Regions from separate parts of the Mesorhizobium sp. M0870 genome, predicted to be linked through region 3. Evidence: riboswitches for the same ligand, from Rfam matches in the RefSeq annotation. Region 3 holds a riboswitch; each other region holds the start of a gene.
What was found. Region 3 has a riboswitch for cobalamin ahead of NKH97_RS25165 (ABC transporter ATP-binding protein). Riboswitches for the same ligand answer to the same signal wherever they lie in the genome.
Positions count from the first base shown of each region.

Region 1 (7,320 bases), on a different contig from region 3:
CGACAGGAAGGCATCGCGAAACACTTCGCTGCCGGTCTGCGGCGCCAGCGGTGCGTTGACGATGTTGCCGGCGCCCGTTTCGGTCTTCGCTCCGGTGCCGGGATAAAGCGGCATCTGGTGTGTCGAGCAATAGAGCACCGACGGATCGTCCCAGAAAATATCCTGCGTGCCATTGCCGTGATGCACGTCCCAGTCGACGACGGCAACGCGCTCGACACCGTGTTTCTTCTGCGCATAACGCGCCGCGATCGCCGCCGTGTTGAACAGGCAAAAGCCCATCGCCGTGGTCTTTTCGGCATGATGGCCGGGCGGCCGGGCGGCGACGAAGACGTTGTCGGCGCGGCCCGAAAAGACATCATCGACGGCGGCGTTGGCGGCGCCGATCGCGGTGATCGCCGCTTGCCAGCTCTTCGGGCTGGCAGTGGTGTCGGCATCGATGCGGGCAATCCCCTCGTCGGGGATGGCGGCGCGCACGCGGGCGACGAAATCGGCGGGATGCGCGTAGAGGATGGTGGCCTCGTCGCCTTCCGGCGCCTGAATACGATCGAGCCCGGCAAAGGCTTCGTCGTCGAGCACGCGCTCGATGGCGCGTAAGCGGTCGGGCCGCTCGGGATGTCCGGGCGGCGTGAGATGCTCGAGGAAGATCGGATGGGTGTAGAGACGGGTGGTCATCGTCCTAATCTAGTGACCCGGATCGACAAAGGCCATGCACGGGCGGCCGATGACTGGGGAAAATCGCGACTGCGTCCATTCGCGTCGCCGCAGGCATTGGCCCCGCGGGCGCTTCGGCGTAAGGTCCCTGGTACTGCCTGGTGCCCGCCGCAAGCGGGAGAATCGGGAACACGGTTGAATTCCGTGGCGTGCCCAACGCTGTGAGGGGGACCGCGCCGGTAAATGCCACTGTCGATGACGGGAAGGCACCGGACGCGGGTTGATCCCGAGCCAGAAGACCGGCCTGGCAGGCATTGTCATCCGCGTGGTCAGGCGGATGGCATCAGAGCGACGTGCGTCTACTTGGACGCACAAAGTACGCTCTGTCAGTTTTGAATCTGCAATCGCAAGGGGACAAGCGATGCCGGAACACATGACCGCTGCCATTGACGATGGATTTGACCAGAATGCGCGCGATGCGGTCTACCGCGCCATGTTCACGCGGCGTGACGTGCGCAGCCATTTCCTGCCCACCGCGATCGATGACGACGTGCTGGCACGGCTGCTGCTTGCCGCCCATCACGCGCCATCGGTCGGCTTCATGCAGCCATGGAATTTCATTGTCATTCGCGATGTCAAACGACGGGCGGAGGTGCGCGACCTGTTCCTGGCCGCGCGAGAACAGGAACTGCCGGCGATCGAGGCGGAAAAACAGGCGCTGTACCGCAAGCTCAAGCTGGAAGGCATCTGCGAGAGCGCGCTCAACATCTGCATCACCTGCGACCGGCAGCGCTCGAAGGGTTCGCCGCTGGGACGCTGGCACAATCCGGAGATGGATCTCTACAGCACCGTCTGCGCGGTGCAGAATTTCTGGCTGGCCGCGCGTGCCGAGGGCGTTGGCGTCGGCTGGGTGAGCATCATCGAGGCTGAGGCGCTGAAGCGGCTGTTGGCCATTCCGGACCACGTAACGCCGATCGCCTATCTCTGCGTCGGCCGTGTTTCCGAGTTCGCTCCCAAACCGGACCTTGAAACGCATGGCTGGGGACGGCGGCTGCCGCTGCCGGAGCTGATCATGAGCGAGACCTTTTCCGGGCAAGGCGAGACACAGCTCAAATCCACCGTGGCGCGCCTCAACACCGTTTCTGCCTCACCAGACATCACCCGCCCAGCGGATCAGGGTGTGGCGCCGGCCGTACCCCAGCGCGAACCGCCGAAGGAGGCCAGCGCCTTGTCCTTGAGCTCTCTGAACTTCGACGACGCCTCGGCCAGCCGGGCGTCCCAGGCGGGATCCGGCACCTGGCCCGCAATGGTCTTGAAATAGACCTGCATCAAGCAGGCGATGGCGAAGGGTTCAATGAACGCCGCCTTGAATGCCCAGGCGAAGACGATGGCGAGCACAAAAGCCCAGCCGGCGAGCTGACCAGGCATCAGGAACAGAATTGCGCCAGCAGGCGCCAGCATCATCAGAAAGATGATGAATGACACGCCCCACATGATGACCGCCAGCCAGACGGCGTTCTTGACCATGACCTTGCCGTTCTGGGCATACAGCACGACGCCTTGGCGCGCCGTCTCGAACGGCGAGGCTGAATTGATGCGGATGTTGTAGCCGAGGATGATCTCGTCCACATAGGTCAGCGACAGGCGGATCACGGTGTTGATGAAGGAGACCAGGCCGCTCAGGCCCGGTATCGGCAGGAAGGCGGCGATACCGCCGAGCAGGCTGGTGATGGCGCGGATGGCACCCTTGACGAGTTGGTCGACGACGAAAAGGGTGTTGGCCTCGGCAAAACGCTGGGTCACGATATCCCTGGCGTAGGCGATCTGGTCCTGACCGCCGGGAATGTCGCGGCCGTCGATCAGATGAACCATGACGGCGATGTGGCCGGCCTTGACGATGTAGAGGATGTATTCGCGGATCCAGTAGACCGCGATCGAGACGATGCCAAACCCGACCACGCCGCCCCACAGGGCAAAGGACATGGGCCCGTCGGGATCGGTGGAGATATGGCCGACGCCATAGCCGACCGAGGCACCGGTGCCGGTCGCCATGATGTAGGCCAGTGTGATGCCGAAATAGACGATCATGCGAAAGACGATGAACGGCCAGGTCCGCATCATGATGGACACCGACCGGCCGATCTCGAAATCCCACATGTGCCCCGAATCTCCGCCTCAGAGATGGTGGAAGAGGATGGGCTCAACCCGGCGATTGTCAATTGCCGGCCTTGACGCCGAAGGGCAACGAATTCGGGCTGACGGTTTTCTTTCGGAGCCTTTCGCCGGCGCGCGGCTGACGGAGCATCAAACGAAAAACCCGCCTGTGCGGCGGGTCACTGGCGCAAATCAGCACCATGGACGAATATATACCTTAGCTGAGGTCACCGAGTCAAGAAAAAATTCCTATCGGGAACAGCTGCCGGGCACGAAAGCTCCGGTGGGAACTTCAATTCGACTGCGGGTCCGGCTTCTTGAGCAGGCCTTCGAGCAGTTGCTTGAACGCCGTCACCACCTTCTTCGACGTCGCTTCGGGGTCGCTCGAATTGGCGATCCGTTGCGCTGCCTGGCTGCTCGCTCCGTTGATCAATCGCGAGGCCGTCTCGGGGTCGAGGCTGGAGACAACGACCCCCTCCTCCTGCAGCGCGGTCAGATGGTCGGTCATTGAAGCGATGCACGCACTGCAATTCGGCCATTGCGCTGGATCCCCCAGCACGGCCGGGCCATCCCGGAACATGATGCGCTGGATTTCCGGCTCCAGCGCCATCTCGATATAGGTCGAGCATTCGTCGACGAAATGTTGCCAACGGGTCGGCGCTCTCGACGCGACCTCATTGATGCGCGCCGCCATCTCGCCGTCAATCTGGGCTATGACCGCCTGCAACAGCCCCTTCTTGTCGCCGAAATGATGATAGAGCGCACCGCGCGTCAGCCCGGCCGAAGCGGTGAAATCATCCATCGAGGCTTCCGCATAGCCTGTTGTGCCGAAGGCATGACGGGCCGCCGCAATAAGCTTTGCGCGCGTCTCGGCGATCATCTCCTTGCGGGGTTTGTGCATGTGTCCTGGACCTATTCACATACGCTTCGTATGCTAATTGACATACGCGGCGTATGCTCTATCTAATAATCATACGCTCCGTATGTAATTGTCCAATCGTCCTTTGTCGAGGAACCAACCGATGCAAAATCCCTATGCGGAAATCTTTCGTGCCCCCGGCGCCAAGGGCTTTGCGGCCGCCGGCTTCCTAGCGCGCCTGCCGATCGCCATGGCGCCCATCGGCATCGTGGCGATGCTGTCGCAGGCGCGCGGCGAATACTGGCTGGCTGGAGCCGTCTCGGCGACATACGCGCTGGCCAACGCCTTCGTCGCGCCGCAAATATCGAGACTGGTGGACCGCCTGGGCCAGACACGAATCGTCGTGCCCACCACTATCATCGCGGTGCTGGCTTTCGCCGTCCTCATAGCGGCGGCCAACCAGGACTGGCCGGTGTGGACGCTGTTCGTGTCGGCACTCCTGGCCGCCGCCATGCCAAGCATACCTGCGATGGTGCGGGCGCGCTGGACAGAGATTTTCCGAGGACGACCGCAGATGAACACCGCATTCGCCTTCGAGTCCGTGGCCGATGAACTGGTCTATATCGCCGGGGCATCGTTATCGGTCGGCCTGAGTGCCGCCCTATTCCCGGAAGCCGGCGTTCTGGTGAGCACATTATTTCTCGCATTCGGATCAGCGGCCTTCATCCTGCAACGCTCGACCGAGCCCCAGGTGCGGCCGGTCGACCATAACTCAAGCGGCTCGGCGATCCGCCTGCGGCCGGTTCAGATCATCACGCTTGCCCTGATCTTCGTCGGCGCAACCTTCGCGACGACGGAAGTGACCACCGTGGCGATCACCAAGGAGCTTGGCCAACCCGGCGCCGCCAGCCTTGTCATCGGCGTTTATGCGCTGGGATCGTTCGTGCTCGGCATCATCGTCGGCGCGCTCAGCCTGAAGGCGCCGCTGCAACGCCAGCTCGCCATCGCAGTCGCCCTCGTCGCGCTCGGCACGCTGTTGCCGCTCGCCGCCGACACCGTGCCGCTGCTGGCGCTGACCGTGTTCATCAGCGGTGTGGCGATCTCGCCGACCTTCATCACGGCCTTCGGCCTGATCGAGCGGCATGTGCCGGAAGCGATGCTGACCGAAGGCATCACCTGGGTCATGACCGGCATCGGCATCGGCATGGCGCTGGGCTCGTTCGCGGCCGGCGCGGTGGTGGATGCGTTCGGTGCACCGAACGGGTTCTGGGTGTCGGTGGCTTCAGGCACGATCGCGCTGGCCACGGTGCTGCTTGGCCAACGCAGCCTTGCCACGACTGAGTGCGAGATGGACGTATGTGAAGCGGCCGCGATTGCCGCGGAATAATCAGATAGCGCCCGGTTTCGAGCCGGGCGCTAGCTGCCTAGAGGATCTCGGTCTTGGCGATGTGGATGCCAAAACCTTCGAGGCCGACATAGTGGCGTTCGCGCGAGGCGATCAGGTTGATCGAGGAGATGCCGAGATCCTTGAGGATCTGCGCGCCGAGCCCGATCTCGCGCCACTCGTTTTCGCGGCGGCGAGCCTCTTCGTGATCCTCGCGGTCGCCGCTGGCCGGCCGTTTGCGTTCCTGATGCGCAACGCCGACGGAGCCTTCTCTGAGATAGACGATGACGCCGCGCCTGCGCTCACCCATCGCCTTCATGATGGCGTCGAGCCGGTGGCTGGTGCCGAAGACATCGGTCACCACATCCTCGGAATGCAGACGCACCGGGACCTCCTCGCCGTCGCGGATGTCGCCGAAGACTATCGCGACGTGATGCATGGAGTCCCACGGCAGCGTGTAAGTGAAGACCTGTGCCTTGCCGCCGAGCGTGTCGATTTCCGAGCACGCGACGCGTTCGACCAGAGTTTCCTTGCGCTGCCGGTAGGCGATGAGGTCGGCGACCGAAACCTGCTTCAGCCCATGCTCCTCGGCGAAAGCCTGCACCTGAGGGCCGCGCTTGACGGTGCCGTCATCATTGACCAGCTCGGAAATGACGCCGACCGGCGGCAGGCCGGCGAGCTTGCACAGGTCGACCGCGGCTTCGGTATGGCCGGAGCGCATCAGCACGCCGCCTTCGCGCGCAATCAAAGGGAAGATGTGGCCGGGCCGGACGAAATCCGAGCCACCGACATTGCCGTTGGCAAGATTGCGAACGGTCAAAGTGCGATCTTCGGCCGAGATGCCCGTGGTGGTGCCATGCTTGAAATCGACGCTGACGGTGAAAGCCGTGGTGTGGGCGGAATCGTTGTCGGCGACCATCGGCGCAAGGTTAAGCCGCTTGGCTTCTTCGCGCGGCATCGGCGTGCAGACGATGCCGGACGTGTGGCGAACGATGAACGCCATTTTTTCGGGCGTGCAGTGGACGGCGGCGACGATCAGGTCGCCCTCGTTCTCGCGCCCGTCATCATCCATGACGACGACGATCTCGCCGCGTTCGAAAGCACGCAGGGCTTCGACGATTTTTTTCTGGTCGTAAGGCATGGGTACTCGCTTCGCTCGCAGGGGAATAAGGGAGTAGGGCAGTACGGGAGTAGGGAAAAGCAAAAAGATTTGGCCGGCCGGACTAAGAGCGCAACATATTGCCCTATTCCCCTATTCCCCTATTCCCCTCCCCGTCTGTCCCCGATGCCGCAGATAGTGGTCGGCGATCGCACAGGCAACCATTGCTTCGCCGATCGGCACGGCGCGGATGCCGACGCATGGATCGTGGCGGCCCTTGGTCATGATCTCGACGTCCTTGCCGTCCTTGTCGATCGACTTTCGCGGCGTCAGGATCGACGAGGTCGGCTTGACGGCGAAACGGGCGACGATCGCCTGGCCGGTCGAGATGCCGCCAAGGATGCCGCCGGCATTGTTGGACAGGAACACCGGCTTGCCGTCATTGCCGATGCGCATCTCGTCGGCATTCTGTTCACCGGTGATGCGGGCGGCCTCGAAGCCGTTGCCGATCTCGACGCCCTTGACCGCGTTGATCGACATCAAGCCGGAGGCGATGTCCTGATCGAGCTTGGCATAGATCGGCGCGCCGAGGCCTTGCGGAACGCCGTCGGCGACGATTTCGATCACCGCACCGACCGAGGAGCCCGCCTTGCGGATGCCGTCGAGATATCTGGTGAAGACAGGAACGGACGCCGGATCGGGGGTGAAGAACGGATTTTCGGCATCGCCGATGAAATTCCAGTTCCAGTTGGCGCGGTCGATGGATTTTTCGCCCATCGACACCAGCGCGCCGCGCACCACCACGCCGGGCACCACCTTGCGCGCCAACGCACCGGCCGCCACCCTGGCTGCCGTCTCGCGGGCCGAGGAGCGGCCGCCACCACGATAATCGCGCACGCCGTATTTGACGTCATAGGTGTAATCGGCATGGCCCGGCCGGTATTGGCGGGCGATCTCGCCATAATCCTTTGAACGCTGGTCGACATTCTCGATCAGCATCGACACCGGCGTGCCGGTGGTGATCATCGTCTCGCCGTCCTCGTCGAGGATGAAGCCGGACAGCACCTTCACTTCATCCGGTTCGCGACGCTGCGTCACGAAACGTGATTGCCCCGGCCGGCGCCTGTCGAGTTCGGCCTGGATGTCTCGCAGAGTAAAGCGGATGCCGGGCGG
Region 1 is NZ_JAMYOI010000001.1:304,496-311,815, forward strand. It holds gene NKH97_RS01435 (histone deacetylase family protein) at 1-672, opposite strand, end outside; cobalamin riboswitch at 794-973, shown strand; partial or broken gene bluB (5,6-dimethylbenzimidazole synthase) at 1,085-1,702, shown strand; gene NKH97_RS01445 (hypothetical protein) at 1,825-2,808, opposite strand; gene NKH97_RS01450 (TetR/AcrR family transcriptional regulator) at 3,098-3,706, opposite strand; gene NKH97_RS01455 (MFS transporter) at 3,828-5,051, shown strand; gene ribB (3,4-dihydroxy-2-butanone-4-phosphate synthase) at 5,089-6,189, opposite strand; gene aroC (chorismate synthase) at 6,301-7,320, opposite strand, start outside.
Region 1: linked by a shared signal. The riboswitch ahead of bluB (5,6-dimethylbenzimidazole synthase) and the one ahead of NKH97_RS25165 (ABC transporter ATP-binding protein) in region 3 are both predicted to bind cobalamin.

Region 2 (7,320 bases), on a different contig from region 3:
TGCGCACGAGGTAGCGGTCAAAGCAGTCGCCGTTCTTGCCGATCGGAATGTCGAAATCCATTTCCGAATAGCATTCATAGGGTTGCGACTTGCGCAGGTCCCAGGGTGCACCCGAGCCGCGCACCATCACACCCGAAAAACCCCAGGCCCAGGCATCGGCCAGCGAGACGATGCCGATATCGACATTGCGCTGCTTGAAGATGCGGTTGCCGGTCAGCAGCTGATCGAGGTCGTCGATCGACTTCAGGAACGGGTCGATCCACTTGCCGATGTCCTCGACCAGCTTCTGCGGCAGGTCCTGATGGACGCCGCCGGGACGGAAATAGGCGGCATGCATGCGCGAACCGGAGGCGCGCTCATAGAACACCATCAGCTTTTCGCGCTCGACGAAGCCCCACAGCGGCGGCGTCAGCGCGCCGACGTCCATAGCCTGCGTCGTCACATTGAGGATGTGCGACATGATGCGGCCGATTTCGCAATAGAGCACGCGGATCAGCTGCCCGCGCTTCGGCACTTCGATGCCGAGCAGGCGCTCGGCGGCGAGCGCGAAGGCGTGCTCTTGGTTCATCGGCGCGCAATAGTCGAGCCGATCGAGATAAGGGATCGCCTGCAAATAGGTTTTGGCTTCGATCAGCTTTTCGGTACCGCGATGCAAGAGCCCGATATGCGGATCGACGCGATCGACGACTTCGCCGTCCAGCTCCAGCACAAGGCGCAAAACGCCGTGCGCCGCAGGGTGTTGCGGGCCGAAATTGATGTTGAAGTTGCGGACCGAGGTTTCAGCCATTTACTGCTTTGCCTTCTCGTCACCCGGCAGCACGTAATCCGTACCTTCCCACGGGGACAAAAAATCGAAATTGCGGAATTCCTGCTTGAGCTCGACCGGCTCATAGATGACGCGCTTGGCCTCGTCGTCGTAACGCACCTCGACGAATCCGGTCAGCGGGAAATCCTTGCGTAGCGGATGGCCTTCGAAACCGTAGTCGGTCAGCAGGCGACGCAGATCGGGATGGCCCGAAAACAGCACGCCGTAGAGATCGTAGGTCTCGCGCTCGAACCAGTCGGCGCCGGGGAACACGCCGGTGATCGACGGCACCATGGTTTCCTCGTCGGCCTGCACCTTGACGCAGATGCGCACATTCTGCTTCGGCGACAACAGATGATAGACGACGTCGAAGCGCTTGGCCCGCGACGGATAGTCGGCGCCGCAGACGTCGATGATCGAGATGAACTGGCAGCGCGCATCGTCGCGCAGGAAGGTCATCACCTCGACCAGATCGCGCGGCTCGACGTGAACGGTAAGCTCGCCATAGGCAAGCACCCCGTCACTGAAGCGGCCAGGCAGCTTCTCGCCGAGATAGGTCGACAGTTCGCTCAGGGATGCGGTCATGGATTTACCGTTCGATCGTGCCGGTGCGGCGGATTTTCTTCTGCAGCAGAAGAATGCCGTACAGCAACGCTTCGGCGCTCGGCGGACAGCCGGGCACATAGATGTCGACCGGCACGATGCGGTCGCAGCCGCGCACCACCGAATAGGAATAATGGTAGTAGCCGCCGCCATTGGCGCAGGAGCCCATCGAGATGACGTAGCGCGGTTCCGGCATCTGGTCGTAGACCTTGCGCAGCGCCGGCGCCATCTTGTTGGTCAGCGTGCCGGCGACGATCATGATGTCGGACTGGCGCGGGGACGCACGCGGCGCGACGCCGAACCGCTCCGAATCATAGCGTGGCATCGAGGTGTGGATCATCTCGACCGCGCAGCAAGCGAGGCCGAACGTCATGAACATCAGCGACCCGCTGCGCGCCCAGGTGATGAGCGCCTCGGTCGAAGTGACCAAAAAGCCCTTGTCGGCCAACTCATTGTTGATCTCGAGGAAGAAGGGATCGTCCTCCCCCACCGGCCTGCCGGTGTTGGGATCGATAATACCCTTGGGCTTCGGCGCGACGAGGGTGCCTGAACTGTCGTTCAATCCCATTCCAGCGCTCCTTTTTTCCATTCATAGGCAAAGCCGATGGTCAGCACCGCCAAAAACACCATCATCGACCAGAAACCGAGCATGCCGATCTTCGAAAACGACACCGCCCACGGAAACAGGAAGGCCACTTCCAGGTCGAAGATGATGAACAGGATCGACACCAGGTAGAAACGGATGTCGAACTTCATGCGCGCGTCGTCGAACGAGTTGAAACCGCACTCGTAGGCGGAAAGCTTTTCGGGATCGGGATTGCGATAGGCCACCAGGAAGGGTGCGGCCAGCAACGCCAGGCCGACAACCAGCGCCACGCCTATGAACAGGACGATGGGCAGGTATGAGCTCAAGAGTGCGTTCATGCTCGGCTTTCCGTTGGCGCCAATCCACTTTGATTACAGCACCGGACCCTAATGCGGAAGCGTGACAGTTTAACCGCTGAACCGTTTTAAGGGCCTATGCTGCAACGCGGCGAGGGTTAGCGCAGCACTTCCAGCGAAGCAAGTCAAACCTTGTTCAAAACACCGACCTGGACGGCATATCGCGGCAAACTGGTCCGATCCGCTCCTGTTTGATTTCCTTCGCTTTTTACTCCACTTTTCTCTCCTGACATGGATGCCGCCAAAACCCTGCTAGCATGGGTTGGAATCAGCCATTCGACCCTCGGTCAAAACACTTCAAAGTGATGCCTGCATGAAGGAAAAGATCTCGCTCCCCACGGCCCGTCGCATCGCGCTTGCCGCCCAGGGGTTTCTCGATCCCCGCCCGACCGGCACGCCTGACCGCCGACATTTTGCCCGCACCCTCTCCCGCACCGGCCTGCTGCAGATCGATTCCGTCAGCGCGGTGGTGCGCGCTCATTATATGCCGCTCTATTCGCGCCTTGGCCCCTACCCGTTCTCGCTGCTCGACAACGCGGCCGTGACGCGCAAGCGCACGGTTTTCGAATACTGGGGGCACGAGGCCTCCTTCCTGCCGGTCGAGACGTACCCGCTGATGCGCTGGCGCATGCAGCGCGCCGAGCGCGGCGACGAAATGTATCTGGGCCTCGCCAAATGGGGCCGCGAGCACGCCGCCTACATCGAAGAGATCTACCGCCAGGTCGCCGAGCGCGGCCCGATCGCCGCTTCCGCGCTCGAAGGCCAGAAAGGCTCGGGCGGCTGGTGGGGCTGGAGCCATGCCAAGCACGCCTTCGAATGGCTGTTCTGGGCCGGGCGCATCACCACGGCGCACCGCCGCGGTTTCGAGCGCTTCTATGACCTGCCCGAACGCGTGCTGCCGCAGGCGATCCTCGATCTGCCGGTACCGGCAGCCGAGGACGCGCACCGCGAATTGCTGCGCATTTCTGCCCGCGCCCACGGCGTGGCGACTTCAGGCGACCTGCGCGACTATTTCCGCCTGTCGCCGGCCGACATGAAGGGCCGGCTGGAGGAACTGGTTGAAACGGGCGAGCTGCTGCCGGTGCGTGTCGAAGGTTGGGACAAGCCGGCCTATCTTCATAAAGACGCCCGCCTGCCGCGCAAAGTCGAGGCCCGCGCCCTGCTGGCGCCGTTCGATCCGGTCGTCTTCGAGCGGTCGCGCACCGAGCGGCTGTTCGATTTCCACTACCGCATCGAGATCTACACGCCGGCCGACAAGCGGCAATATGGCTATTATGTCCTGCCGTTCCTGCTCGGCGACAGGATCGTGGCACGCGTCGACCTCAAGGCCGACCGTCCGGCCAGCATACTGCGCGTCCATGCGGCCTATGCGGAGCCCGGTGCACCGCCTGAAACCGCTGCAGAGCTGTTCGAGGAATTGAAGCAGATGCAGGGCTGGCTCGGACTCGAACGCATCGAAGTGACGCCTGCCGGGGATTTGGGTCCGGCGCTGCTGAGCGTGATCAGCGACGGGCGCTCTTGACATCAGCCGTCGGCTGCAGCCGTTTGAGGGAGTTTTGTCGGCCTAGGTTCAATGATGGCATCGCAAGAGGTTCTCGACCTGATTCACGAAGCGTTGATTGCGCATGGGATCAGCGCCATCCGTGGACAGAACGATGTCAGGATTGAACTGGAAGACCTGCGCTTTGAAGCCCAAGTTTTCGACAAGGAGCCGTCAGGCTCGGGTCGTAGGCTTGTTCTCGAAATCTACGTCTTCTCACCGTTGCTAGGCACTCAGCCGGTCATCGAATCTTTTGTTGGACTGGGCGACACGCGTGAACAGGCGATTTTCCAAGCATTCGGAAAATTCCTGATCGGTGTATTTCATGTGCTGATCGAGGGCCTTGCGGAGCATGTTTGCGAGAACATGCAAGCCGAGATTGCATTCTGGCAACGGAATGATGCTGGCTGGAAGATCTACGGTGGACCTGTGATCACACAGGCTGCAGTGGAATGCACTCTCAACCGGACATATCCAGCGTTTTATGCCCGCTTGGAAAAACTGTTCACGGCTAAGGTTCGCCCTGGCAGTCATTTCATCCGGATATTCCTGGCGAGCTATGGCGGAGCACTGGTCGGCAACGAAATTCTCCTGGACAACGAAACTTGGCCGGAAGGTCAAGAGCTCCTCGTTGATCAGGACTGGCACCACGGCGACGGGTACCAGGCGCTGCGTCAGGTCATCCTTGCGTTGCCGGGAGATAACAATTGAGCCAACGTACACAGGCTAGCGGATAAACAATGGATTCAAAGCCGGGCTGACCCAAGAGGTGCAGGAGTGCCTCGATAGGATTTCGTCCTTTTCATGGGACGTACATGCGCAGGCAATCCGAAAACGCTACCCTAGACCTGCTGGAGACACATTTGGCTTCAAAGTTGATGGCATTTACTTCGATGTGGGTGACAGCGCCGGATGGCTGGACCGGCAAGATGGAGATATCCTTCTGACGGCTTTCGTTACAGCTTTTCCTGATCCCAACAACGAAGATGGCATTCGCGAAGAGCGGTCAGTGGTAGTGAAGCGTCCCCGCCCCTGATTTCAGATTGCCCCTGCGTTGCGTTGACACCGCTGCCCGCAAAAGCCTAAATCCGGTTCAGATGGTCTCTTGCCCGCAACGGCAAGAGCTAAGAGGGAATGCGGTGCGGGGCAAAATCCCAAATCCGCGGCTGTCCCCGCAACTGTAAGCGAAGAGCCAAGGCCGAAAGCCACTGGGGAGTTCCCGGGAAGGCGGCTACCAAGGCGATGACCCGCGAGCCAGGAGACCTGCCGTCTGCGACTTTAGAATCCGATCGCCCGGCGGGTTTCCGGGCAAGGAGCCCGATCTTGGACCACGACAGCAGTTTTTCGGCTGGCACAGCGGATATTTCGTCCGGCCATGATGATGCCTTGGCCGGCGTCACCATCATCGTCTGCGCCTCCTGCCGCGATGAGACCGGCGCCGACGCTCATCCCCGCGCCGGCGAATTGCTGGCGGACGACACGCGCCGCGCCGCATCCGGCGACGACATCCGCATCCGCAGCGTCGAATGCCTCGGCAATTGCAAGCGCCGCCTCAGCGCCGCCATCCTGCGCGACGGGTGCTGGAGCTATGTCTTCGGCGACCTGACCACGACCAGCGGCGCCGACCTCGTGACAGGCGCCAAGCTCTTCGCCACCTCGAAGGACGGCCTGATTCCATGGCGCGGCCGCCCCGATAGCCTGAAGCGTGGCCTCGTTGCCCGCATCCCTCCCTTAGACCTGCTGAAGGATTGACCATGACTGCCCCAGATTCGCCTGCGAACCTCTCCCGCGTTCCCTGCACCGTCGTCACCGGCTTCCTCGGCGCCGGCAAGACGACGCTGGTCCGCCATCTCCTGGAAAACGCCGGCGGCAAGCGCATTGCCATCATTGTCAACGAATTCGGCGACATCGGCATCGATGGCGAGATCCTCAAGGGCTGCGGCATAGACACCTGCCCGGAGGAAAACATCGTCGAACTGGCCAATGGCTGCATCTGCTGCACCGTCGCCGACGATTTCGTCCCGGCGCTCGACAAGATCCTCGCGCTGACGCCGAGGGTCGACCACATCCTGATCGAGACTTCGGGCCTGGCGCTGCCCAAGCCGCTGGTCCAGGCGTTTCAATGGCCGAGCGTAAAGAGCCGCGTCACAGTCGACGGCGTCATCGCCGTGGTCGACGGGCCGGCATTGGCCGAAGGCCGCGTCGCCAACGACATGGATGCTTTGCAGGCGCAGCGCGCCGGGGACGAGACGCTCGACCATGACGATCCGGTGGAAGAAGTGTTCGAGGATCAGATCGCCTGCGCCGACCTGATCATCCTGTCGAAAAGCGACCTGATGGACGCCGCCGGCACCGCCCGCGCCAACGCCATCATTGGCGAACACTCCGCCCGCGCCGTGAAGATCGTGCCGACGTCGCATGGCAAGGTCGATCCCTCCGTGCTGCTCGGGCTCGGTCTCGCCGTCGAGGACGACATCGAAAACCGCAAGTCCCACCATGACGGCGCATTCGACCACGAACATGACGACTTCGACACGTTCATTGTCGACATTGCCTCGATCGCCAATCCCGATGAACTGGCAAAGCGTGTCGCCACAGTCGCCGAAGAAGAAAACGTGCTGCGTGTAAAAGGCTTCGTCGAGGTCGGTGGCAAGCCGATGCGGCTCTTGCTGCAGGCCGTCGGGCCGCGCGTCAATCATTACTATGACCGCGCCTGGACCGCGCAGGACGACCGCCGCTCGCGTCTCGTCGTCATCGGCCTGAAGGGGCTGAACCGCCCGGCGATCGAGCGTATACTCGCCGGCTGATCTCGGACACGGGTTGCGATGCACATCCTCACCACGACATCCGCCTCGCTCGACGACCTCGCCGAGCCGGTCGATCTGCGGCAGACGCCGGCGGATATCGTGGCCCTGTCCTTCACCGACAGCGACCTCGCCGGACTGGCGGCAGCCTGGAAGGCCGATGCCGGCCGCCTGCCCTCGATGCGGCTGGCTGCCCTGCGTGACCTGCGCCATCCCATGTCCGTCGACCTCTGGGTCGACAGCGTCGCCCGTCACGCCAAGGTCATCCTCGTGCGCATCCTCGGCGGCTACGACTGGTGGCGCTACGGCTGCGACCAGCTTGCCTCGACCGCCCGCGCACACGGCATAAAGCTGGCGCTGCTGCCCGGCGAATGCCGCGACGAGGATCTGCGCCTGATCGAAGCCTCGACGCTGCCGCGCGAGGAGCTCGATGGCCTGCTCGACTATTTCCGCGAGGGCGGCCCGGCGAATATGAGCGCGCTGGTGCGGAGGCTGGCGCGACTGGCGGGACAGGATGCGGCTTTTGCAGAGCCGGTTCCAGTGCCGAAAGCCGGGTTTTATGAGCCAGGACTTGGGGTCGTTGGTGATCCTTCACACCCCCCTCTGTCCTGCCGGACATCTCCCCC
Region 2 is NZ_JAMYOI010000032.1:27,808-35,127, reverse strand. It holds gene NKH97_RS28060 (NADH-quinone oxidoreductase subunit D) at 1-787, opposite strand, end outside; gene NKH97_RS28055 (NADH-quinone oxidoreductase subunit C) at 788-1,390, opposite strand; gene NKH97_RS28050 (NuoB/complex I 20 kDa subunit family protein) at 1,395-1,976, opposite strand; gene NKH97_RS28045 (NADH-quinone oxidoreductase subunit A) at 1,967-2,332, opposite strand; gene NKH97_RS28040 (winged helix-turn-helix domain-containing protein) at 2,664-3,872, shown strand; gene NKH97_RS28035 (DUF6348 family protein) at 3,927-4,601, shown strand; cobalamin riboswitch at 4,972-5,175, shown strand; gene NKH97_RS28030 (DUF1636 family protein) at 5,214-5,642, shown strand; gene cobW (cobalamin biosynthesis protein CobW) at 5,645-6,697, shown strand; gene NKH97_RS28020 (cobaltochelatase subunit CobN) at 6,716-7,320, shown strand, end outside.
Region 2: linked by a shared signal. The riboswitch ahead of NKH97_RS28030 (DUF1636 family protein) and the one ahead of NKH97_RS25165 (ABC transporter ATP-binding protein) in region 3 are both predicted to bind cobalamin.

Region 3 (7,320 bases):
GCTTCCTGACGCCGTCGACCGGAACAGTGCTTATCGCCGGATTGCCCGTCCACGCAGCGCTGAAGCGCGGCCTAGTCGCGTATGTGCCGCAGAGCGAGGATGTCGACTGGAACTTTCCGGTGCTGGTGGAAGATGTCGTCATGATGGGCCGCTACGGCCACATGAATTTTCTGCGTATCCCAGGCAGAGCCGATCGCATGGCGGTCGACGCGGCACTGGAACGGGTCGGCATGACCGATTTTCGCAAGCGCCAGATCGGCGAACTGAGCGGCGGCCAGAAGAAGCGTGTGTTCCTGGCGCGCGCTCTGGCGCAGGGCGGCGAAATCATCCTGCTCGACGAGCCGTTCACCGGCGTCGACGTTCAGACCGAAGCAGCGATCATCGATCTCCTTCGGTCGATGCGCGACGACGGCAAGCTGATGTTGGTGTCGACGCACAATCTCGGCAGCATCGTCAATTTCTGCGACCATGTCGTCATCTTCAACAAGACGGTGCTGGCCTTCGGACCAACAGAGACAACGTTTACGCAAGCCAATGTTGCGAAAGCTTTTGGCGGCGTGCTGAGGCATCTGCGCCTCGGCGGCGCCGATCTTCATGACGACCCCGACGCTCGCCACCTGACCGTGCTGACCGATGACGAGCGTCCTCTGGTGCTTTACGGCGAGCGGGATCAAGAGAAGATGATGAAGCCCGACAGCGGATCGCCAGCCCCGTGATCGACATCCTGCTGGAACCCTTCACCTACAACTACATGGCCAAGGCCATCTGGGTCAGCGCCCTGGTCGGCATGGTCTGCGCGTTCCTGTCCTGCTATCTCATACTAAAGGGCTGGGCCCTGATGGGCGACGCGCTTGCCCACTCGGTGGTGCCGGGCGTTGCGGCCGCCTACATGCTGGCCCTTCCCTATGCCGCCGGCGCATTCGCCTCCGGCCTCATCGCCGCACTCGGCATCACCTTGGTGCGGCGCGTGACGCAACTTCGCGAGGACGCCGTGATCGGCCTTGTCTTTACAACGCTGTTCGCTGGCGGGCTGCTGATTGCGTCGATCAGTCCGACCTCCGTAAACATCCAGTCCATCGTACTCGGCAACATCCTCGCAATCTCCGACGAGGATGTAACCCAGGTCATCCTCATCGCAGCGGTTTCGCTGGCTGTACTGGGGCTTCGATGGAAGGATATGATGCTGGTGTTCTTCGACGAGAACCATGCGCGCGGCGTCGGCCTGAATCCGTGGCGGCTGCGGGTCCTGTTCTTCGTGCTGCTCAGCGCCTGCATCGTCGCCGCGCTCCAGACCGTCGGCGCGATCCTCGTGATCGCGATGGTGGTAACGCCTGGCGCCACCGCCTACCTGCTTACCGATCGGTTCGGCGTCATGATCCTGCTCGCGATGGCGATCGGCGCGGCGACGAGCGCGGTTGGCGCCTATCTCAGCTTCTTTCTCGATGGCGCGACTGGCGGACTGATCGTGGTGCTGCAGACCGTGGTCTTTCTGACTGCCTTCGTCTTCGCACCCAAACATGGGCGGCTCGCCGCACGCCGGGCGGCACGTGCCGCATCGCAGGTCGCGTCATGATGACGATCTGGTCCTGGATCGCCGAACCGCTCAGTCACGAATTCATGCGTCGCGGTCTCGCCGTCGCCGTTCTGGTCGGCGCCATTTGCGCAGTGTTGTCCTGCTATCTCGTCCTGAAGGGCTGGTCGCTGATGGGCGACGCCGTTTCGCATGCCGTGCTTCCGGGTATCGTGCTCGCCTATATCGCCGGGATCCCGCTTGCCTTCGGCGCCTTCGTGGCAGGACTTGGCTGCGCGCTGGCGACGGGCTACCTCAAGCAGCACAGCCGGATCAAGGAGGACGCAGTCATGGGCATCGTCTTCTCAGGCATGTTCGCGTTTGGCCTGGTGCTGTTCGTCAAAGTCGAGACCGACCAGCATCTCAATCATATCCTGTTCGGCAACATGCTCGGCGTCCAGTGGCGCGACGTGATCGAGGCGGCGGTCATCGTCGTGCCGGCGATCCTCATCGTTCTGGCAAAACGCAAGGATCTGCTGCTTTATTGTTTCGATCCGGCCCATGCGCGCGCGATCGGCCTGCCCGTCAACCTGCTGCATTTCGGGCTGCTGACGCTGCTCGCGTTGACCATCGTGGCCTCGCTGAAGGCTGTCGGGATCATCCTTGTCATCGCCATGCTGATCGCGCCGGGAGCGATCGGCTTTCTTTTGACGAAGAGCTTTGAGCGCATGCTCGCCATTGCCGCCGCGGCCGCCATCGGGTCGAGCGTCGTGGGAACGATCCTCAGCTATCACATCGACGCAGCCACCGGCCCGACGATCGTCGTCGTTCAGGCCGGCGTTTTTTTGCTTGCCCTGTTCCAGTCGAAGCGCCCAAAGCAACGGGTGCAACTGGGCATTTCGGGAGAGTAATCGCGGCCCTGACCCAGGCCGCACTCAAAGCCGGTTGCGGATCAGCATGGTGACGACGAAGAACGCGCCGACCGAGCTGGTGATGATGCCGATCGGCAGTTCCTGCGGCGGCAGCAGCGTTCGGGCCAGAAGGTCGCTGGCCAGCAAAAGCACCGCGCCAAACACGGCACAGCTGGCAACCAGGCGCAGGTGCAAGGGGCCCGCCAGCGGCCGTGACAGATGCGGGATCATCAGCCCGACGAAGCCGATGACGCCAGCGACCGAGACAAGGATAGCCGTCGAGAAGGCGGCGACGAGAAAGGTCATCCGGCGCATGCGCGCCACCGGCACGCCAAGGCTTTCGGCGGCATTTTCACCGGCCAGGAAAGCATCGAGCCGGCGGTGGTTCCACAGCGCGTAAGCCAGAATGGTCCCCGCACCCAGTGCGCCGAGCCAGATGTTGTCCCAGCGCGCCAGGCCAAGGCCGCCCATGGTCCAGAACAGCACGGAGTGGGCGGCGCGCTGATCGCCGGCAAAGACAAGATAGTTGGTCAAGGCGGTGAACATGAAGGACACGGCAAGGCCGGCAAGGATCAGCCGCTCCGGGCCTTGCCCCCTCACCCGCGCCACCAGCAGCAGGACGACGCCGGCAGCCAATATGCCGCCGGTGAAGGCCGCGACCGGCAATGTCCAGATGCCGAAACTGTCGCCGAAGACGGTGATAACGGAAACCGCACCCGCGGCGGCGCCCGACGACAGGCCGAACAGGAACGGGTCGGCAAGGTCGTTGCGGGTCACCGTCTGCAGCAGCGCACCGACGACGCCGAGACCGACGCCGACGCAGATGGCCAGGATCGTGCGCGGCAGCCGCAGGTCGACGACGATCTTGCCGACCGGTCCTGCCACGTCGTGCCCGCTGAAGCCGATTACACGACCAAGCGCGGCAACAACATCGGTCAGCGGGATCAGTGTCGAACCATAGGCGATCGACAGCAGAGCGAGAGCGGCGATCGCCGCCGCGCCCGCCAGCATGGCCAGTGCAAATGCCGGATGGCGCAAGCCTGGAAATGCGTCGCGTCTGTCAGGACGCGTGCGACGCACTTCCAGGATCTCTTGTTCATGCATGTCGTTGCCCCAAAACCGCTGCGCACTTTTGGGCGACAGGCATCAAAACGCTTCCGGATGCATGGCCTTGGCGATCTTGTCGATCGCTTCGATGTTGGCCGGGCCGGGAGTAAGTTCGGCATAGCGCAGCGCGACGAAGCGCTCGTTCTTGACCGCGTCGGTCTCCTTCATGGCCGGATGCGCCTTCAGGAAATCGAGCAGTTTCCTGTAGCCACCGCCATCCTGGTAATCGAGCAGGATGAGGAATTGCGGATTGCGCGACGCCACCGTTTCCCAGTCCGTATTGCCCCAACTGGTGTCCATGTCGGCCATAATGTTGTCGCCGCCGGCGGCTGATATCATGGCGCTGGGGATGGCGAATTTGCCTGCGGTGAACGGCTTGTCCTCGCCGGAATCATAGAGGAAGACCCGCGTTCCCTTGGCGTCGCCGACCTTGGCGGTGATGTCGGCGAGCCGCGTCTTCCAGCCGGAGACAAGCTTCTCAGCTTCGGCCTCCTTGCCGAAGATCTTGCCCAGCTTTTCGACGTCGCCATAGAGCAGGTCCATCGAGGCGGCGGGGCGGCTCTTGTCGAGATGGACGCAGCTTTCCGTCAGCACCAGCGTCTTGATGCCGTGCGGAGCAAGCGTGTCGGGCGTCACTTCACCACCCGGCTTCATGCCATAATACCAGCCGGCGAAGAAAAAATCGGGCTCGACCGCGACGAGGTTTTCGAGCGTCGGATATTTCGGCGCCAGTTCCGGGATCGAACCCTGCTCGGCCTTGAACTCAGGACCCACCTTGTACCATCCGGTGATGCCGGTCAGGCCGACGATCGACGGCTGCAGTTTCAGCGCGAAAGCCATCTCGGCCATGTTGAGATCCTGGATGACGGCGCGCTTCGGCGGCGCATCGAAGGTCAGCGGCTTGCCGCAGCTGTCGACAGTTACCGGGAAGGCCAGGGCTGTCGAGGCCAGCAGCGAGAAGGCAAGCGAAAAAGCAAGGCGTTTCAAGGGTTTGCTCCTGTGGACGGGATGATCGATATGGGACGGCTTCAATCAGGATGGCGGCGCGGCACGGTTCGGAACATCGAACACCGTCAGTTCGCGGTCTTCGGTCGGATGGCGCAGACGCAGCACATCGATGCCGAAAATTTCGCGAATCAGCTTTTGGGTCAGCGCTTCGCGCGGTGCGGCGAGCGCTTGCAGACGGGCATGGTTCATCACCGCCACCCTGGTGGCGAACGGTGCCACCAGCGCCAGATCGTGCAGCACCGCGATCACCGTCATCTCGAAGCCTGCCACGAGGTCGAGCAGTTCGCCGCGGGCGCGCGGGTCGAGATGGTTGGTCGGCTCGTCGAGGAACAGGATCTTTGGCTGCTGGGCGATGGCGCGGGCCAGTTGGGCGCGCTGGCGCTCGCCGCCCGACAGCGAGCCGATGGTGCGGCCAAGCAGCGGCAGCAGGCCGGTCCGGCGCAGCGCATCGACGACAATGTCACGCTCCTCGCTCCTGCGCCGTAGCCGAGCGTGCGGGACCCGGCCCAGCTCGACATAGTCGATCACCGCCAGCCGCGGATCGGGCTGGTCGGTCTGGCCGACCACGGCGATATGCAGTGCCCGCTCGGCGGCGGAAATCCTGTCCAGCCGGCGCCCGCCGAGGTTCACCTCGCCGGAACTTGGCCGCAGCATGCCCGACAGCATGCGCAGCAGCGTCGTCTTGCCGGCGCCGTTGGGACCGATGATGGCTAGGCGATCGCCAGCGGCCACCGAGAAGCTGACCGCCTGGACCAGATCCCGCCCGTTCGCCATGGCGCAGAGGTCACGGGCTTCGAGAAGCGCTACGGGCATCGGCTGCCCGCCAGATTGCCGGGATGGCAAAGCGTGCTCACGATGATGCGATGATCGATAGAGCCGTCCAACTTTCCGTCACTTTCCAAAACTGGCGACGGAAGGAAGCTGGCGAAGCGGCCGACAAGACCGGGATTCGCGTTTCCTCCCGGCACACCCCGTCCGGTCAACTCAGTGATGGCAGGTCTCCTGGCTCGCGGGTCGTTGCGCCATCCTGCCTTCCCAGCCTTGCCGGCCAGTGGCATTCACGGATTTTGCTCGCCGCTTACAGTTGCGGGGGCAGCCACGGCCTCGACCCCTGGGGATCTCACCGTGTTCCCTTTTCACCCCTCGCCTTTCGACTCGGGGACCATCACCGCTTCAGCGTAGATTTCCCCCAATCGCTTCGCAATGAATTTCTCGGACGGAGTGGTGGGCCGGCTAGGGGAAACATGCATTTCCCGCTCTCGATATGTAATAACATTACGCATTTAGAGGATGCCGCCTGGCGCTGTCAAGTGAAGCCTGCCGAATTTGGCTCGTCGGCGGCAAGGGGCGCTCCAACGCTGCGCCATATCGGTGCGACTGTGACGGGATCGGTGCGATTGCGCGGGATGCGCAATTTCGATCAAACTGGCCGCGCCAGGAAACGGCAGGATGATCTGGCCAATGCGAGGAGCAAAATGAACCCGACCGAGAAAGCGCTGTGGTTCGTCGAAAGTCATCTGCCGGAGGCGATCTCGCTTGACGATGTCGCGCAAAGCAGCGGCGTGTCGCGTTTTCATGTGACGCGGGCTTTCGGCGCTGCCACGGGCCGCTCGGTGATGGGCTACATGCGCTCACGCCGGCTCACCGAGGCGGCGCGCAAGCTGGCCGGCGGGGCGCCCGACATTCTCTCCGTCGCGCTCGACGCCGGCTACAACTCGCATGAGGCGTTCACCCGTGCCTTCCGCGATCAGTTCGGCACCACGCCGGAACTGGTGCGCGCGCAAGGCACACTCGACAAGCTCGACCTCGTGGAGCCGATCCTGATGGACCAGTCCTTCCTCACCAATCTCGAACCACCGCGTTTCGAGACCAGCCGGCCGTTCCTGATCGCCGGCCTCGGCGAACGCTACAGCTGCGAAACCAGCGCCGCCATTCCGATGCAATGGCAGCGCTTCGGCCCCTATATCGGCAACATTCCGGGCGAGGCCGGCGACGTCGCCTATGGCGTCTGCGTCAACGGCGACGATGCCGGCAATTTCGACTACATCGCCGGCGTCGAAGTGTCTGATTTTTCCGACCTGCCGAGGGAATTCAGCCGGGTGCGGGTGCCGGCGCAGAAATATGCGGTCTTTGCCCACCGCGAACACATCTCGACCATCCGCCGCACGGTCAATACGATCTGGAACAAATGGCTGCCGGCTTCCGGCCACGAGATATCGGATGCGCCGGAATTCGAACGCTACGGCCCTGAGTTCGACCCACGCAGCGGCAATGGCGGGCTGGAGATCTGGATACCGGTGAAGGCGTAGTCGGTCAGGCCATCGGCAGCGCCGGCCAGCGATCGACTATCCCGCCGCCGGAAAACACAGCGATCGACCCGAACTGCTGCAGCACGGCTTCGCTCTGCGTCGGCCTTAGAAACGCGTAGTCGCCGGGCTTTGCGGTCGCGTCGGCGGGCAAGCCCATGAATTGCTGGTTGGAGGACAGGCCGAGCAGCCCGTTCGCCTTCATGCCTTCGGGGAAGACGGGCTCGGCCATCCACTTGCCGCCATAGAGATAGCAGCCCTTGCGCGGGAAGCGGCCGAGCGCCTGCAGCAGGCGGGTGACGGCCGGCGGGCCAGGCAGCATCGGCTCGACCATTTTCAGGATCGGCGTGGCGATGAAGGCCGCCGGCTGGAAGCCGTCGAGGCCTGGCGTATCGAAATCACTGGGCAGCACAAAGGCCGAGCCCATCGAAACCTCGTTGGCCATGCCGCCATGATGAAGCAGCGCGGTCTTGCTGCC
Region 3 is NZ_JAMYOI010000025.1:22,358-29,677, reverse strand. It holds gene NKH97_RS25190 (manganese/iron ABC transporter ATP-binding protein) at 1-716, shown strand, start outside; gene NKH97_RS25185 (metal ABC transporter permease) at 713-1,573, shown strand; gene NKH97_RS25180 (metal ABC transporter permease) at 1,573-2,421, shown strand; gene NKH97_RS25175 (FecCD family ABC transporter permease) at 2,446-3,432, opposite strand; gene NKH97_RS25170 (ABC transporter substrate-binding protein) at 3,568-4,515, opposite strand; gene NKH97_RS25165 (ABC transporter ATP-binding protein) at 4,561-5,349, opposite strand; cobalamin riboswitch at 5,512-5,718, opposite strand; gene NKH97_RS25160 (AraC family transcriptional regulator) at 6,012-6,845, shown strand; gene NKH97_RS25155 (DSD1 family PLP-dependent enzyme) at 6,850-7,320, opposite strand, start outside.

Region 4 (7,320 bases), on a different contig from region 3:
CTGCCCTGAGGGGCGGACTTCTCCACGTCGCCCGACGAATTGAGCAGCTTCTCGACGAGGCTACCGCTGTTGCGGACCGAGCTCGTATGCGCGCTGTCAACCGAAGTAACCGCAGGCTGATTGGCGCCATTGGAGCCAAAGTTGTCGCTGCCGGCGAACGCGCTGCCGGTGATGGCCAGAACGGCGGCGGCAGCAATAAGGATCTTGTTCATTTTAATCTCCTGAATTCTGGATTTCGCCAGGACGGCAGACACAGCTGCCGTCGCTTGCGAAATTGGCTGTTAGCGACCGAAGAGGTTACGGTCGCTGCCCTGAGCGGGCGTCTGGGCAGCCGGTTCCGAGGTCTTGGTGGAAGCCGTGTACGACTGGTCCACTGCGGCGGCAGGCTGGTTAGAGCCGTTCGAACCGTAGTTGTCGCTGCCGGCGAAAGCGCTGCCGGAGATGGCCAGAACGGCGGCGGCAGCAATGAGGATCTTGTTCATCTTAAATACTCCTGAATGTCTGAATTTCGCCAGGGCGGCGGGCGAGCCCGCCGTCGACTGGGAATCGGCTGTTAGTTGTTGCCGAAGACGTTGCGGTCAGCACCCTGGGCAGGCGCCTGAGCAGCCGGTTCCGACTTCTTGGTCGAAGCGGTGTACGAGCTGTCGACAGCAGTGGCTGCCGCGGCGTTCGAACCGTAGTGGTCGCTACCAGCGAAGGCGCTGCCGGAAATGGCCAGAAGGGCTGCGGCAGTGAGAATGATCTTTTTCATTTTTGTACTCCAGTATCGTCTTTTTCCGTCCGTCTAGCGGCGTGTCTTGGAAATGAAATCGCGTCGTTCGGACAGCCCCGATGTGGGAGGGCAACCCCGCCTTTTCCAATCACGAAGTTGTTCCGTGTGGACCATGAATCCACACCTTGAAATTGTGCCAAGGGAATCTACGGGTATATTTTTCTTCTTTAAATCAGCATGTTAAGTGTAACCGCTGGATGGATCACTGACTGTTTCAGAGGCCCAGCGTTCACACCGTCCTGCACGCACCGTCAACAGAAACGAACCGTTCGGTTCGATTTTAGATCGAGCTAATAGTCACTTTTCGAAACCGTTAACCTTTTTTGACCCCGCCAAGGGGTCCGATTCGGGGATATCGCAGCCGGCAAAATGGTCATCCGGGAGGTGGATTTCAGCCCGCGACGGTCTGCGGGAACGTTCGCAGGCCGTGTCGCGCCGCATGGATACGATGTCGTTTTCATGCCGACGGCGCGCCCCCGATCGTGGTTAGATCATACCATCTCAGGTGCCGCTTCGTGACGACGAGGCGGAGAATTGGGAAGCCGGTCAGAATCCGGCGCTGCCCCCGCAACGGTGGTGGAGTTCAAGTCGCAACGGGAGACCACTGGGCAACTGCCTGGGAAGGTGTCGCGATGGTCCGCAAGGACAACTCCAGAGCCCGGAAACCAGCCCGAGATTGTTAGACTCGACTGATCGCGGTGGGCGGTCAAGAGGTGGATAGCGCATGTCTGGCACCTAGCCGGCCTGCGTTTCAATCCTTCCTCCATCACCACCAGTTCAGTCCTTAGAAACGAGGACAGGACATGGATACCCGCAACGACATGCTAAGGCTCCTGAAGGGGCGCCGGCAAGGCTTTTCGCTGGAGCAGCCCTTCTACACCGATCCGGACTACTTCAAGCTCGACATGGAGCTGATCTGGTATCGCGACTGGCTGTTCATCGGCCATGATTGCGAACTGCCGAAGCCGGGCAGCTACATCACCGTGCAGATCGGCGACTATCCGGTGGTCCTTGTCCGCGACCAGCACGGCAAGATCAACGCCTTCCACAATTCCTGCCGCCATCGCGGCAGCCGTGTATGCAACACGGAGAAGGGCACGGCGGCAAAGCTCGTCTGCCCCTATCACCAGTGGACCTATGAGCTGGACGGCCGCCTGCTGTTTGCCCGCCAGATGGCCGACGGTTTCGACAAGAGTGATTTCAGCCTGAAGCCGGTCGCCTGCGAGAGCGTCGGCGGCTACATCTTCATCTGTCTGGCCAAGGAGCCGGCGGATTTCGCGCCGATGCGGGCGATGATCGAACCCTATCTTTTGCCGCACCGGTTGCGTGAAGCAAAGATCGCCTTCGAGAGCACGATCGTCGAGAAGGGCAACTGGAAGCTGGTCTGGGAAAACAACCGCGAGTGCTATCACTGCGCCGCCAATCATCCTGAGCTGTGCAAGACCTTCCCCGAGGCTCCGACCGTGACCGGCGTCAACGGCGCCGACAGCGACCCTGAAATGGTCGCGCACTGGGCCAAATGCGAGGCATCAGGCCTGCCGAGCAAATTCCGCATCGATCCGGCAGGGCAGTACCGCGCCACCCGCGCGCCGCTGCTGCGCGATGCCGTCAGCTACACCATGACGGGAAAACGGGCGGTCCAGAAGAACCTGTCCGACAGCGTTTCAACCGACCGCATCGGCTCCTTGCTGCTTTATCATTATCCGACAACCTGGAACCATATCCTCGGCGACCATGCCGTCACCTTCCGCGTGCTGCCGATCAGTGCCACGGAAACCGCGGTGACGACAAAATGGCTCGTCCACAAGGATGCGGTCGAAGGCGTCGACTACGATCTCGCTGAGCTCACCCATGTCTGGACCGAGACCAACGACCAGGACCGTCGCATCGTCGAGGAAAACGCCTTCGGCATCTTGTCGCCGGCCTACGAACCAGGCCCCTATTCGGAGCTGCATGAGGGCGGCGTGATCCAGTTCGTCGAGTGGTACGCGTCGTTCATCGGACCGCGCCTTGCAGAAGGCGACCGGCCGGCCCTGCGCAGCGTCGCCTAGCCCAGGGGACAAGAGGATGAATGCGATGACGGACCTTGGCCTCTATCGCCATCTCGACCAGATGACGCCCTGGAACGACAGGCTGCAGGTGCTGGAAGTGATCGGCGTCAGTGACGAAGCGCCTGACGTGAAGACCTTCACCTTCCGCTCCGACAACCAGACCTGGTTCCGCTACAAACCGGGCCAGTTCGTGACGCTGGAATTACCGACATCGGACGGGCCGCTGATGCGCACCTACACGCTGTCGTCCTCGCCGTCGCGGCCGTTCTCAATCGCGGTGACGGTCAAGGCGCAGGCGGGCAGCACCGGTACGCGCTGGATGTTCGACCATCTGACGCCGGGCTCGCACGTCAAGGCCTATGGGCCGACCGGCGACTTCTCGCTACACAGCCACCCGGCGGCCAAATATCTGTTCATTTCGGCCGGCTCCGGCGTGACGCCGATGATGTCGATGCTGCGCTGGCTGAACGACTGTGCGCCATGGACAGATGTCGGCTTCGTCAACTGTGCGCGCCGCCCGGAAGAGATCATTTTCCGCAAGGAACTCGAGCTGCTCGGCAGCCGCATGCCCGGCCTGTCGCTCGGCTTCATGATCGAGGAGCGGTCGAGCCGCGAGGGCTGGTTCGGCCATATGGGCCGCATCGACGCGATCCGGCTGCCATTGCTGGCGCCCGATTTCCGTGAGCGCGAGATCTTCTGCTGCGGCCCCGATCCCTTCATGCGCGCCGTGCGCGGCATGCTGAACGCCGCCGGCTTCGACATGGCGAAATACCATCAGGAAAGCTTTGCGGCGCCTGCCGTGGAGGAGATCCAGGCGCCGTTCTCGCCACTGCCGGAAGACGGCGCCGCCGTTGCCGTCGAGGCCGTGACGCCGATCCGGTTTTCGCTTTCCGATGTCGATGCCGAATGCGTCGCCGGCCAGACCGTGCTGCAGACGGCACGCGCCTCTGGGGTGCGGATTCCCGCCGCCTGCGAGTTCGGCCTGTGCGGCACCTGCAAGGTGAGGAAGGTCGCGGGCGACGTCGAGATGAGTCACAATGGCGGCATCCTCGATCACGAAATCGAGGACGGCTTTATCCTCGCCTGTTGCTCGAAGCCGCTTTCTGCGCTTGAAATCGAAGCGTGACCGGCTGCGCTCGCCCGAGTCTGCGCCATCTTGCCAAAAACCCTGCAAATGGTTAGACGCCTGCAACGGTGGGGTTGACCGTAAGGCCCGAAGATCATCTCCGCGGCCTGCTCGGCGGGGGAGCAAACATGCGACAATCCGGCATCTATGCCATTGCCAGCAAGGATATCGTCTTTGAATCCTTCGACGGCGAAGCCGTCGTTCTTGACCTGACCACGGGCAAATATTTCGGCTTCTCTGATTCAGGCAGCAGACTTTGGGATGCACTGTCGTCCGGCGTGCCTGCCTCCGAACTGGTCGGCGCCGCGACCGGAATTGGCGCCCTCGATGCCGCCGCGATTGACGGCTTTGTTTCACAATTGCTCGAATTCGGTTTGCTGGCGGCCGTAACCGATGGCATGGCAAGACCGGTTCCAAGCGAATTGCTGGCTCAGCTCGCCGCTGCCAGAGAGCCCCTCAAGGTCGACATCCATGACGATCTCGCCGATCTCATTGTCGTCGATCCCATCCACGAGGTCGAGGAGCCCCTCGGCTGGCCCGCGGTGAAGCAAGCCAACTGAAGCGCCCATCAGGTTCTCGTTGCCGGACAGCTCCGGAACAGGCAAACCCATGCCGAACATCACTCTCGAAAACCTGGCTGACTACGCACGTCATGTCCTGGCGCAAGCAGAGAGCAGCGCCGCGCATTATCCACTGACCCGCAAGGCGAGCTTGCCGCATCTGGATCTGACCGCGCATGTCAGCGCCGGCGCGTTGGCGGATGCCTTCGCTCATGGCTTTGTCACGGCTCCGGGCAGCCGAACGCCTGCCGACATCTGCCGCGTCTTCGTCGCACATCCCGGTATTGACGGCATCGCGGTACCGGCCAGTTGGGGCCAGGGACCCTTCACGCAGCATGGCTTCGCCACCCAACTGGCGGAAGCAGGATTGCGCGGCAACCATTTCCACGACCTGGATTTCTGGCAGTTCTATGATCCGCAACGTCGCGTTGGCGTGCAATTGATGGCTTCGGCCGACGCCTTTCCGCCGTGGGAGCCGGGAGCGCCGCTGCGGGCTTTCCTGCATTGGGAATATGGGGCGCGCGGCATGCGCCTTGCCCATGCCGGCACGCTCGGCGCCAATGGCAAGGGCGTGCTGCTGGCCGGTGCGGGCGGGGCCGGGAAATCTGGAACCGTCGCCGCCGGCCTCCTCAACGGACTGGACAGCGTCGGCGACGACTATGTGCTGGTCGACCTCTCCAACGGCGTGACTGCCCGCCCGTTGTTTTCAACACTCAAGCAGGATCCCCAGGGATTCGCTCGGCTTGGGCTGAAGCACCGGCTGCCGGCGCATGGCCCGCTTAACTGGCAAGGCAAATATGCGTTTCACATTGATGACATCGCTCCCCGGCCGGTGCCTGAAACTCTCGACATCGTCGCGCTGTTGGCGCCACATATCGGCGGTGGTGGGGCAAGTTCGATCGTGCCGGTGTCGCGCAGGGATGCCATGATCGCCTTGGCGCCGTCGGGCATAGCGCAGATGCCGGGCGAGCGGGAGAGCGGCTTTCGCTTCTTCAGCGACCTGACCCGCCTGCTGCCGTGCTATCGTCTGTCGCTGGGGACGCAGCCTCAGGAGATAGCCGGCACGATTGCGGACTTTCTCGCGCGGGGCGATTCGTGAAACTGAGCGTGATAATGCCCGTCTACAACCGTGAGCGCTATGTCGTTTCGGCATTGCGCTCGCTGGTGCGGCAGCGGGACGCCGCCGATCTCGATATCATCGTCATCGACGACGGCTCGACCGACGGCTCTACTGAGGCCGTGCGCTCGATGATGCGCGAAAACCTCTGCATCCGACTGTTCCAGCAATCCAACATGGGCGTAGCCAGGGCGCGCAACGCCGGGCTGCGGCAACTGCCGCCGGATGCGGAGTTCGTGTCATTCCTGGATTCGGACGACATCTCGCTGGCCGGACGGTTCAAGGCCGATCTCGCCCGCTTCGAGGCTACCCCCGGGCTTGAGCTGACCTATTCGCTGATGACGCTGGTCGACCGGATCGACGATGAGCGGCTGAAACCGGCAGTCGACAGCCGCACGATGACGCTTCGGGGAATTTCGCTGAGCGCCGCCGTGTTCAGCAGAGGGCTTGTCGACCGGACGGGCGAGTTCGATGAGGATTTCGAGCAGGCTGAGGATACCGACTATCTGCTGCGCGTTTTCGAGGCGGGACCGAACTACGAATTGTTGGACGCCGTCGCGATCTACTACCGACGCCACGCCGGAAATGTCACCAAGGAGCATAGCGAAAGGGTCCGCAACCACTTGCGCGCGATCCACAAGTCGATGCGGCGGCGCAAGGCCGATCCGTCACGGCGTGAGGTCCAGGGCATCTTCGAATTGAAGAGTCCCACCGATTGGCGGATGCTATGATGCTCGACACAATCGGGTCGGATCAGCCAAGCCCGGAACGCTGCTGGAGACGCCGATGAGGCTGAGCGTCATCATGCCGGTTTACAATCGCGAACAATTCGTTGGCCTGGCGCTACGCTCGCTGCTCAGGCAGCGCGAAGACATCGATCTTGACATCATCGTCATCGACGATGGGTCGACCGATGGCTCGGCAGCCGTCGTACGGTCGTTGATCGACGAGGCCCCGTGCATTCGTCTTTTCCAGCAGAGCAATGGCGGCGTCACAAAGGCGCGCAATGCAGGGCTGAAGCAGTTGCTGCCGCAGACTGGCCTGGTGTCGTTTCTCGATTCGGACGACATCTCCCCGACGGGGCGCTTCAAGGCGGATCTCGCCTGCTTCGAAGAGGATCCTGGCCTCGACCTGACCTATTCGCGCATGACGCTGATAGACAAGATAGATGGCGAGACGCTGGAACCGGCCGCCGACAGCCACTCCATCACCGTGCGAGGGATCCACCTGTCCGCCGGAATCTTTGCGCGAGACCTCATCGAGCGCACCGGTGGTTTCGACGAGGATTTCAAACAGGCCGAGGACACCGACTATCTGTTGCGTATCTTTGAGAGCCAGGCAAAATACGTTATGCCCGATACGGTGGCTCTCTATTACAGGCGTCATCCCGGCAACATGACCAAGGAAGCCGATGTGCCCTTTCGCGAGTTCATGCGCGCCATTCACAAGTCGATGAAGCGTCGCAAGGCCGATCCCAGCTTGCGCCGGGTGGAGGGGATTTTCGACTTCAAGGATCTCGCGCAGTGGCGGTTCCTTTGATGGCAGGCTACGGCGTCGTCATTCCGGCTTTCAACGCGGCCGCCACCATCGGCGCGGCCCTGAACTCCGTTCTGGCCCAGACGGCAAGGGCGGAGACCATCGTCGTGGTCGATGACGGTTCGACCGACGATACGGCTGCGGTGATCGATGCGATG
Region 4 is NZ_JAMYOI010000014.1:172-7,491, forward strand. It holds gene NKH97_RS18010 (DUF680 domain-containing protein) at 1-212, opposite strand, end outside; gene NKH97_RS18015 (DUF680 domain-containing protein) at 282-482, opposite strand; gene NKH97_RS18020 (DUF680 domain-containing protein) at 554-751, opposite strand; cobalamin riboswitch at 1,259-1,460, shown strand; gene NKH97_RS18025 (aromatic ring-hydroxylating oxygenase subunit alpha) at 1,576-2,823, shown strand; gene NKH97_RS18030 (FAD-binding oxidoreductase) at 2,849-3,949, shown strand; gene NKH97_RS18035 (PqqD family protein) at 4,078-4,509, shown strand; gene NKH97_RS18040 (serine kinase) at 4,559-5,608, shown strand; gene NKH97_RS18045 (glycosyltransferase family 2 protein) at 5,623-6,357, shown strand; gene NKH97_RS18050 (glycosyltransferase family 2 protein) at 6,413-7,165, shown strand; gene NKH97_RS18055 (glycosyltransferase family 2 protein) at 7,150-7,320, shown strand, end outside.
Region 4: linked by a shared signal. The riboswitch ahead of NKH97_RS18025 (aromatic ring-hydroxylating oxygenase subunit alpha) and the one ahead of NKH97_RS25165 (ABC transporter ATP-binding protein) in region 3 are both predicted to bind cobalamin.